Regions from separate parts of the Ralstonia insidiosa genome, predicted to be linked through region 1. Evidence: predicted binding sites of a transcription regulator. Region 1 holds the regulator's gene; each other region holds the start of a gene.
What was found. Region 1 encodes LexA, which represses DNA repair genes until DNA is damaged. Its sites were predicted from a motif close to ACTGTATNNNNATACAGT; they were not measured.

Region 1 (3,264 bases):
ATAGTCACCGGCCTCACCCATGCGCGGCGAAATCTTGAAACCACGCGCATCGAGCAGCTTGCAGGTGTCATCCAGCATGGCCGGGCTGCCACAGATCATGGCGCGATCGACCGCCGGGTCCAGCGGCGGCAGCCCGATGTCAGCAGACAGCTTGCCGTTGTCCACGAGATCGGTCAGGCGGCCCATGTTGCGGAACGGCTCGCGCGTGACGGTCGGGTAGTAGATCAGCTTCTCGCGCACCTGGTCGCCAAAGAATTCGTTGTTCGGCAACTCGCTGGTGATGAAGTCGGCATAGGCCAACTCGCTCACCTGGCGCACGCCGTGCAGCAGCACGACCTTTTCGAAGCGCTCGTAGGTATCCGGGTCCTGGATGATGCTCATGAACGGTGCCAGGCCGGTGCCGGTACCGAACAGGTAGAGGTTCTTGCCCGGCAGCAGGTCATCCAGCACGAGCGTGCCGACCGGCTTCTTGCTCACCAGCAGCTTGTCACCCACTTTCAGGTGCTGCAGGCGCGAAGTGAGCGGGCCGTTCTGAACCTTGATGCTGAAGAACTCCAGATGCTCTTCGTAGTTCGGGCTGGCAATGCTGTAGGCACGCATCAGCGGCTTGCCCTCGACTTCCAAGCCAATCATGACGAAGTGGCCGTTATGAAAGCGCAGCGCTTGGTCGCGCGTGGTCTTGAAGCTGAACAGGGAGTCGTTCCAGTGATGGACGCTCAGAACGGTCTCTTGATTGAATGCGGACATGGTGACGTTTGGCCAGCCCAACGAGGCTCAATCGGGCTATGTGGCGGTGCAAAATGCGGTCAAGGCCTTGATTTTATGCGATTCCCCTTAGCCGCGCCTGTATGGATTGCGCATAAGCTTCTAACCAGCCGCACAGGTTTTGACTTGGGTCAGAGGCTGCGGCGCACCCGCGCAACACGCCGCAACGAAATCACTTGCGCTTCCCGCGTCACTGTATAAAATCACAGCACCTGTTCAAATATACAGTACGCCAATGGCCACCCTCACCCCCCGCCAGCAGCAGATCTACGACCTGATCCGCCAGACGATCCAGCGCACCGGCTTTCCGCCCACCCGCGCCGAGATTGCTGCGGAGTTTGGCTTCTCGTCGCCCAATGCTGCTGAAGAACACCTGCGGGCGCTGGCGCGCAAGGGCGTGATCGAGCTGACGCCAGGCGCCTCCCGTGGCATCCGGCTGCGCGCAATGGGCGCTGATGCGAGCCAACACCAGTTTTCGCTGCCATCGATGGGGTTGATGCAATTGACCTTACCGCTGGTGGGCCGTGTGGCTGCCGGCAGCCCGATCCTGGCCGCCGAGCATATTGATCGGCAATACCAGGTCGATTCGTCACTATTCTCAGCCCAACCGGACTTCCTGCTGAAGGTGCGCGGCATGAGCATGCGCGACGCAGGCATTCTGGACGGCGACCTGCTGGCCGTGCAGCGCGCGACCGAAGCTACCAACGGCAAGATCGTCGTTGCACGACTGGGCGACGACGTCACGGTCAAACGCTTCCAGCGCAAGGGACGTCACGTCGAACTGATCGCTGAAAACCCCGATTTCGAACCGATCCACGTTGACCTGGATCGCGATGAGTTTCACCTGGAGGGCTTGGCCGTCGGTCTGATCCGGCCTGCTGCTCCGTAAATCTCTGGCGCAGATCGGCGCCGAATTTCTTCGCTGTTTGATTCAACCTGGAGGTGAGCCACCGGCTCGCCAGGGCGGAGTCTTGCCGCTCGCTTTCCACCCGAACCCACGAGGTCTGCCATGCGACTCGGATCGATGTCTTCCCAACGCCGCCCGGTGCATCCGGTGCCCTTCCGCCAAACCCAAGGCGTGCGTATCTACCAGGGGGAACAACGCCGCACGATGGTCGGCAGCATGGCCGCCATCTGCCGCATGTTGGATGCGATTCCGGCGGCCTCTCGAACGGCGGGCGCCGAAGGCTGCTGAAGATGATAGAGAGGCAGGAATCACGCTGCGACGGCCGATCAGGGCATTCCCCAATGCTGCCGCCGCAACTGATTTCATACACTTGCCGTGCCCTGAGGACAGGGCTTTCTTCAACTGATTTTCGGCCCGCCATTTGAGCGGGCTGTTTTTTTGCACGCAAGTTGCTGCAGCGGCACATTCGCAGATGTTCCGCCAGCAAAACAGACGTTTACCCGGATTTTGTTTGGCGTACGTGACAGTACTATTGCTAATGCCCTCAGGGGCAATTGAGATCGCTGAATTCGAAGCCCGCAGATTGCGGGCTTTTTTTTGCGCCGCAACCCGCCATCCGGCATCGCATCTACACGCTGCCAGCTTTCTCCACCACGAGAATCCGCGCCGCGCCGCGTGGATGCGCCACGTGCTCGCAGCCAATGTCCGCAAAGAAGATGTCACCCGGCTCGAGCACCGCAACCTTCTCCGCGCCAGCCTCTCGATAGTGCATATCGACGGTACCGTCGAGCACCACGAAGATCTCCTCACCATCGTTCACGTGCCAGCGATAAGGCTGGTCAGTCCAATGCAAGCGCGTCGTGATGCCGCTCATATTGGCGATGTCGAGTGCGCCCCAGGCACGCTCTGCGGTGAACGACTTGGCGCGGATGATCTTCATGGCGATCGTGCGATCGTTTATTGCATCGACGGCAGGTTGCCGATGCGCACCAGCATTTCGGTAAACATCTGCATATCCAGGTCGAGATCCGGTACTTCCTTGTACTCGTTGGCGTTGTGCGCGGTGTACTTCTTGCCTGGCATGGCGGGGCCAAAGTTGATCGCGTTCGGCATCAGCTTGGCGGTGGTGCTGCCGGCAGTCGGCACAGGCTTGGCGTCCAGACCTGTCGTGTCACCGTAGATGTTGAGCAGCGTCGACAACCAAGCCCCCTTCGGATCGCGCGCCATCCAGTTGCCCTGGTCGTGGTTGATCTCCAGGGCGATATGGTTGGTGTTGGCCCACGCATTGATCTTGCCAGCGATCTCGCCACGCAACGCGTCAGGCGTTTTGCCGCGCGGCATGCGCACGTTAGCGGTCACCTCTACGCGGCCATTCTTGTCACCGATCACGGTCGGCGAGATGGTGAGCGGGCCCATGAAGTCGTCCTTGTAGGCAACGCCGATGGTGTTGCCGAGATAGTCGGTGCCGTAGAGGTCGGTCAGGTAGCGCACGGCATGAGCGTAGGCATTGTCGGCCAGGCCCAGATCCGCCGCGCGCAGGAACAGCGCCAGGCGCGGTAGCGGATTCACGCCCTCTTCCGGGCGCGAGCCGT
Region 2 (3,264 bases), on a different contig from region 1:
TGTCTGCAACCGCGCAGTCAGTCACTGCAGCCGACTGCCGTCAATTCAGTCCTTTTTGCCGATGGAGGGCCTCCATGCCTGCCGCAATCCTTAAACACCTTGTCGTGGCGACGGCGTTGATGTCCGCAGCCATGACCGCTTCGGCGCTCACAACGTCGTCCACCACGTTCTCCGATCAGGAGCTTCAGGCGATGCTTGCGCAAAGCCGGCCGGTGCAGTCCGACCAGACGGCCGAGCCGACATCAAAGCCGAGGCTGCGCATCGGCCTGTCCGATTCGAGCACAGAACTCGTGCTGCCATGGTTTCTTGCCGAGCTCGTCAACGCCGTGAACCAGCGCACCTCACCCCACGATCTGGCAAAAAACCTGCGCGACGGAATCTGACCGCCCCGCCTCAATGACCGGGAAAGAAAACCTCTCGCACAAAAGCCTGCACGTCTTTACGGGACTTCTGGTACGCGGCCTCGTTGCGTCCCACATGCGCGCCCAGCGACATGCACCCAGCGAAGAAATCCCGGAGCTTGGCGGGTTCAATGACTTCGCCAGTGCGCTCAGCGGTTGCCGTCCACGTATCGATATCCCACCGCACGACGCCGCATGACGTTGCCTTCGTAGCCCGGCCCAGGTAAGCCAGCGCAACCGTGCTGTCCCACCCGTGCCGAGCGCTGTCATAGCGGATCGTCCGCACGGGCACACCGGCATCTGCGTAGCGCTTGGCCAGCTGTTCGCACGGCTCAGGCATCACATAGTCGTCATCTGCCCCCACCAGATTGAGCATGGGCGCGCGACTCAGGTCGGGCGACCAGAACACCTGACTGCACGCCGCATACACCGGAATGTGCAGCGCAAACTTGAGGTCGCTCTTGATCACGGCGCGCCGCAGCGGCTCTTCTTCCGTTTGAAAGGCCACCGTACCGCCACGCGAGAACCCCATGATGCCGATACGCGCCGGGTCGATACGCGGGTGGGTCGCCAGCAGTTGCAGCGCCTGGTAGGCATCGACCATGTCGGCCGAGTGGGGCACGCGCGTCTGGTCTTCCACCGTGCGTTTCACACCGCGCGGCTCGAAGATGTAAATGACAAAGGTGGCAACGCCGACCTCGTTGAGTGCCTGCACCCATTGCGCCATGGCGGGTTCCACACCACTGCTGCCGTGCACGAGCACGATGGCGGGCACCTTGGCGGCATCCGTCTTGGGCAACGACAAGTCTCCCCAGACTTTCTGCTCAGGCCAATTCTGCCGACGCTCGCGCGCCAGATCGAACATGGTCTTGGGGGTGAAGCTGTTGAACTCGATCCGACCTTGGGTGTCCGGTTGCAGAGCCTGTGCCACCGCCATGGGCGACAGCACGACAGCAGCCAGCCAACTCAGACAAGAAACCCACCGGTTGAAGTGCGATGCATGGCCCGCTTCGTATCGCATGACACATCCCCTTGCGCAGATGATGGTTGATGTCCCGTAGAACCATCTTAGGGAGAACCTCTGGCACCGCAACACCATCTGCCAACGGTTACACGTGCCGGCAGCCGTCTTGCAGGCTGTACGTCCATACAGCGACTTCATTCAGCGCTACCTGACGGTGAACAGTCGCAGCAGCTCGCCGATCAATCTGTACGACAAGTCGTACGGCACACCGCGCACCAACATGCTGGCGCTGGAATCGGCGGGCGAGCACCTCACCGGCATCGTGCTGCAATCGGACCCGTTGCCAGGGTGTGATATCACCGTTCTCGCTTTTGATCGGCGGGTGGCACGGTGCTGTATATTTATACAGTTATTTTCTGTGACGCCCTCGCCGTGCTTTCCGCTTCTCCCAACCCTGATACTGCCAATGACCCGGGTATCCCGAGTTACCTGGCCCAACTGAACGACCGGCAGCGCCAAGCGGTCGAGTTCGGCATTTCCGGGGCGGATGCGGCGGAGACCGGGCCGCTGCTCGTGCTAGCCGGTGCCGGGTCGGGTAAGACGCACACGCTGGGCTGGCGCGTCGCACATCTGGTCGCCAACGGGGCGGATCCGCAACGCATCCTGCTGCTGACGTTCTCGCGCCGGGCCGCGAGTGAACTGTCCAACCGCGCCGGCCACCTGCTGGCGCGCGCCATGCAAGGCGAACGATCCAACAGCGCGCTGAACGCAGCCGGCACGTCGTACAAAACCACCCTGCCCTGGGCCGGCACGTTCCACGGCATCGGCGCGCGCCTGCTGCGCGAATACGCCGAGCGCGTCGGCCTCGCCCACGATTTCACCATCCACGACCGTAGCGATTCCGCCGACCTGCTCAACGTCGTACGCCACGCGCTGAACCTGTCGACCAAGGAGCGCCGCTTCCCGCTCAAGCAGACCTGCCTGGCGATCTACTCGCGTGCCATCAACGCGGAGAGCCCGCTCAACGCCGTGCTCAAGCACCACTTCCCGTGGTGCGCGATGTGGGAAGCGCAACTACGCACACTGTTCGACGCCTATGTCGAAGCCAAGCAAGCGCAGCACGTGCTCGACTACGATGACCTGCTGCTCTACTGGCACGCGATGGTGTCCGATGCCGAACTGGCAGGAGAGATCGGTGCGCGCTTCGACCACATCCTCGTCGACGAATACCAGGACACGAACCGGCTGCAATCATCCATCCTGCGGGCGCTGCGCCCCGACGGCCGCGGCGTCACGGTGGTGGGCGACGATGCGCAGTCGATCTACGCGTTTCGTGCGGCGACGGTGCGCAATATCCTCGACTTCCCGCGCCACTTCACGCGGCCGGCGCACACGGTGCTGCTGGAGCGCAACTACCGCTCGACGCAACCGATTCTGGATGCGTCGAATGGTGTGATGCGCTTCGCCACGGAGCGCTTTGCCAAGACGCTTTGGACGGACCGCGCATCGACGCATCGACCGCGTTTGATCTCGGTACGCGATGAAGCCGAGCAGGCGCGCTGCGTGGCCGAGCAGGTGCTGCATCAGCGTGAAGGCGGCTTGGCGTTGAAATCGCAAGCGGTGCTGTTCCGCACGGCCAGCCACAGCGCGCCGCTGGAGATCGAACTCACGCGCCGCAACATCCCGTTCGTGAAATACGGCGGGCTGAAGTTTCTCGAAGCATCACACGTAAAGGATGTGCTCTCGGTGCTGCGCTGGGCCGAGAACCCGCGCAACCGTATCGCCGGGTTTCGCGTGATCCAGCTGCTGCCGGGCGCCGGCCCTGCTACCGCCGCGCGCGTGCTCGACGCCATGGCTGAAGCGGTGGACCCAATTGCCGCGCTGCTCGCCTACGCCCCC
Region 3 (3,264 bases), on a different contig from region 1:
TTGCGCGTGACCATGGCGAAATCCGCCCCGGGGCTGATGACGGCCAAGATGGTGATGACGGCAACGGCAAAGAGTTCGGCCATGTCAGGCGCTCGAAGGAAAGTGGGGATGCGCCGATTCTGGGCGAATGGGACATCCCTGAAAATCGATTTATGATGCCGTTTTTCAGTGAGAAAAACTGACAGATGGCACTTCCGCCGCTCAATACCTTGCGTGTGTTCGAAGCCGCAGCGCGACACGGCAGCTTCGTGCGCGCCGCGCAGGAATTGCACGTGACACATGGCGCCATTAGCCGCCAGATACGGCAGTTGGAGGAATCGCTGGGGGTTGACTTGTTCGAGCGGCGCAACCGGGCCGTCTTCCTGACGCCTGCGGGAGAACAACTGCGCTTGGCGGCAGTCGATGCGTTCTCCATCCTCACAGAAAGCCTTGACCGGATTGCACGCCGTGCAACGTCTTCCGCGCTGGTGGTTTCGTGCGAACCGACGCTGGCGATGCGGTGGTTGATTCCGCGCCTGTCACGCTTTCAGGCGCGGCATCCATCCATCCAGGTGCACTTGTTCGCGGCAGGTGGCCCGATCGATTTCGCGCGCACGGGTGTCGACGTTGCCCTGCGCCGCAATGACTTTGCATGGCCAGCACACGTGCACGCCGAGCCCATCTGCGAGGAGTGGATTGGCCCCGTGCATGCGCCGCATGCCGATGCCGCCGCACGCAAACGGCTGTTGCACACCGCCACGCGCCCCGACGCCTGGCAGACGTGGTGGCGCATCAGCGGCATGCCGCGCCCGCGTGGGCGGTTGCCCGAGGCGCGCTATGAACACTTCTATTTGAGCTTGCAGGCCGCGTTGGCCGGGCAAGGCACCGCTATCGCATCAAAGCTGATGGCGGGTGACGACCTGAAAGATGGGCGACTGGTGGCGCCGGACGGCTTCCGGCGTGATGGGTCTGCGTACTGCCTGCTGTCGAGCGTGCCGATTACGCCCGACAGCCCGGCTGCTGCATGGCTCGCTTGGCTGCGTGAAGAGACTGCCGCCTCGTTGTCAGACTGACGCTGCCGTTATGCCGCCGCGTGCCGGCCCGTGCCGAGGATGCCGCGGATAGTGGCGAGATACGCTTCGCCAACGGCACGGTTGAGTGGCCGTGCGCGCGAGACTCGTTGATATGGCGGACGCGTCACACCTAGCGTGCGGCACACCTCTGACACATACGGGCGACCGTGTCCTTCCATGCGCATGACGACTTCGCACAGGGCTTGATCGCCCAGGCGATTGCGCAGCCACGCCACGGTTTGGCGGTCGTACTCGTTTTCGATGCGGATCAGGTCGTCCATGGTGGATAGCTGTATGAATGTACAGGTACTGTAAATATATACAGTTATTTGCAGAATTCAAGGACGGTGTTGTATCGGGTGACTCAATTCATGAGATGGGCGACTTAATGCCCGGCGCTGGTGGACACATCAGACGGCGCCGTAAAAATCCGCGCATGCAACCCGTGAGCTTTATTCACCGGCGTTTGCGCCTTCCGATATGCCACGCCGCCGATTTGCAAACGACAATAGCGGCAACCGTAGCGAGCCGCCTGCACAAGAGAGGTGGCTTGGCAGCGCCTTGCATCGTTGATCAGGCAATCAGAATCCGCGGCTGCAAGCACGACGCGCCGGGTGTCTGAATGTCGATGCCGGCGCTATTCTTTCTACAGATTGACTTCATGTGCTCGCGCGATGGCGGACGACAATCTTCCTCATGTGCTGGTCGTCGATGACGATCCCGCAATCCGCGAACTGCTTACCGGATACCTTGGCGAAAACGACATTCGGGTCACTGCAGCATCCAGCGGAAAAGAGATGAATGCGGCGCTCGAGATGTTCGCCATTGACCTCGTGATTCTGGATCTGCGCATGCCTGGCGAGGATGGCGTGCAGATTGCGCGCGCACTGCGTGAGCAGTCAAACCTTCCCATCATGATCGTCTCGGGCAAACGCGATGAAGCCGACCGCGTGATGGCCCTCGAACTGGGTGCGGACGACTATCTGACCAAGCCGTTCAGTTCTCGTGAGCTGCTGGCACGTGTGCGTGCGCTGCTCAGACGCGCCAGTGCGATGGCGCCGTCGGTCGGAAGAACCACCGATGCGAGGGCCTATCGGTTTGCAGGGTGGGAGCTCAATATCGGTACCCGAAAGCTGACCGATCCAGCAGGTGCCGCTGTCGAGCTGACCAACGGCGAGTTCTGCCTGCTGAACGCGTTTCTCGCTGCGCCGGGGCATGTGCTGTCCCGAGACCAGCTTCTGGAATCGAGCCGGCTCTACGATGACGTTTATGACCGTTCGATCGACGTTCAGATTTTGCGTTTGCGGCGAAAGATCGAGCCCGACCCCGCGCATCCCTCGTTCATCCGCACGATCCGCGGCGCAGGCTACGTGTTTAGCGTTCCCGTAGACAAGTTGACAGGAGCTGCTATCCGAACGGCGGCCAAGGAGCTGGGTTGACGGTATGGCTACCGCTGCGGTTGTTGAGCCTGTCTAACCGTCACAAGCGCGGCAACCAAAGCGGCAAGCGCATCAGACGTGAAGGGTTTGCCCAACACGCCGTCGGCTCCTAGCATGTCAGCCAATTGCAGATGACCTGCGGCATGGGCTGGAAAGTAACCAGAGATTGCGATGAACGAGGCAAACGGAAACTGTGCACGTAGGCGCCCAATTTGGGCACGCGATGCGGCTTTGCCCGGTAGGTTGCAATCGACGACCACGAGCGACACAGCGCGTCCATCGACCGAATCCTTAACGTTGAGCGCAGTGCGTTCAATGACGTGATGCCCTGCGTCGCGCAAAGACATCGCAATCAGTTCGCGTATCGAAGGATCGTCTTCAACGACCAAGATGTTCAGGCGGTTTGGAAGGGCCACAGGTCAGTCCAGCAAGTTGGGAGCGCGGACGGTATCCGCTGTGGCTTCGATTGCAGCGTTGGCCGATTGCCCAAGCGTTTCGTGCTGGCCCGTGAACATTACATTTGAAATGTCGGCCTGACGTTCAGGTCATCACGCTACCGTCAACATGTCCGATCCAGACGTGCTTGCTCGCGCAGGATTCCGCGCGCAACCGCTGTGGCGCTTCATCATCGCAGGGTGGCTTTTTGTGGCGGTGCTGGCAGGTGCTGCCGGAATGGAGATGTGGCGTTCACGCGCCCGAGCGCTCGACGTGGGGGACCGGGAGCTTGCGCTGCTGGCGACTGCTGCAGCCGAGCATGTTGCGGGCGCGATGCA

Region 2: a site for LexA is predicted at 1,758-1,775, ahead of F7R11_RS17350 (ATP-dependent helicase). Genes of this name have one in related genera too.
Region 3: a site for LexA is predicted at 1,361-1,378, ahead of F7R11_RS21425 (CppA family protein). Genes of this name have one in related genera too.

Annotation. Positions count from the first base shown of each region.
Region 1 is NZ_VZPV01000001.1:2,482,906-2,486,169, forward strand. Features, by position in the region: gene F7R11_RS11800 (ferredoxin--NADP reductase) at 1-747, opposite strand, end outside; gene lexA (transcriptional repressor LexA) at 1,001-1,654, shown strand; gene F7R11_RS11810 (hypothetical protein) at 1,775-1,960, shown strand; gene F7R11_RS11820 (cupin domain-containing protein) at 2,301-2,612, opposite strand; gene F7R11_RS11825 (dipeptidase) at 2,630-3,264, opposite strand, start outside.
Region 2 is NZ_VZPV01000002.1:133,247-136,510, forward strand. Features, by position in the region: gene F7R11_RS17335 (hypothetical protein) at 75-383, shown strand; gene F7R11_RS17340 (dienelactone hydrolase family protein) at 394-1,422, opposite strand; gene F7R11_RS17350 (ATP-dependent helicase) at 1,798-3,264, shown strand, end outside.
Region 3 is NZ_VZPV01000002.1:1,002,668-1,005,931, forward strand. Features, by position in the region: gene F7R11_RS21415 (LysE family transporter) at 1-83, opposite strand, end outside; gene F7R11_RS21420 (LysR family transcriptional regulator) at 186-1,052, shown strand; gene F7R11_RS21425 (CppA family protein) at 1,061-1,333, opposite strand; gene F7R11_RS21430 (response regulator) at 1,727-2,491, shown strand; gene F7R11_RS21435 (response regulator) at 2,500-2,907, opposite strand; gene F7R11_RS21440 (ATP-binding protein) at 3,056-3,264, shown strand, end outside.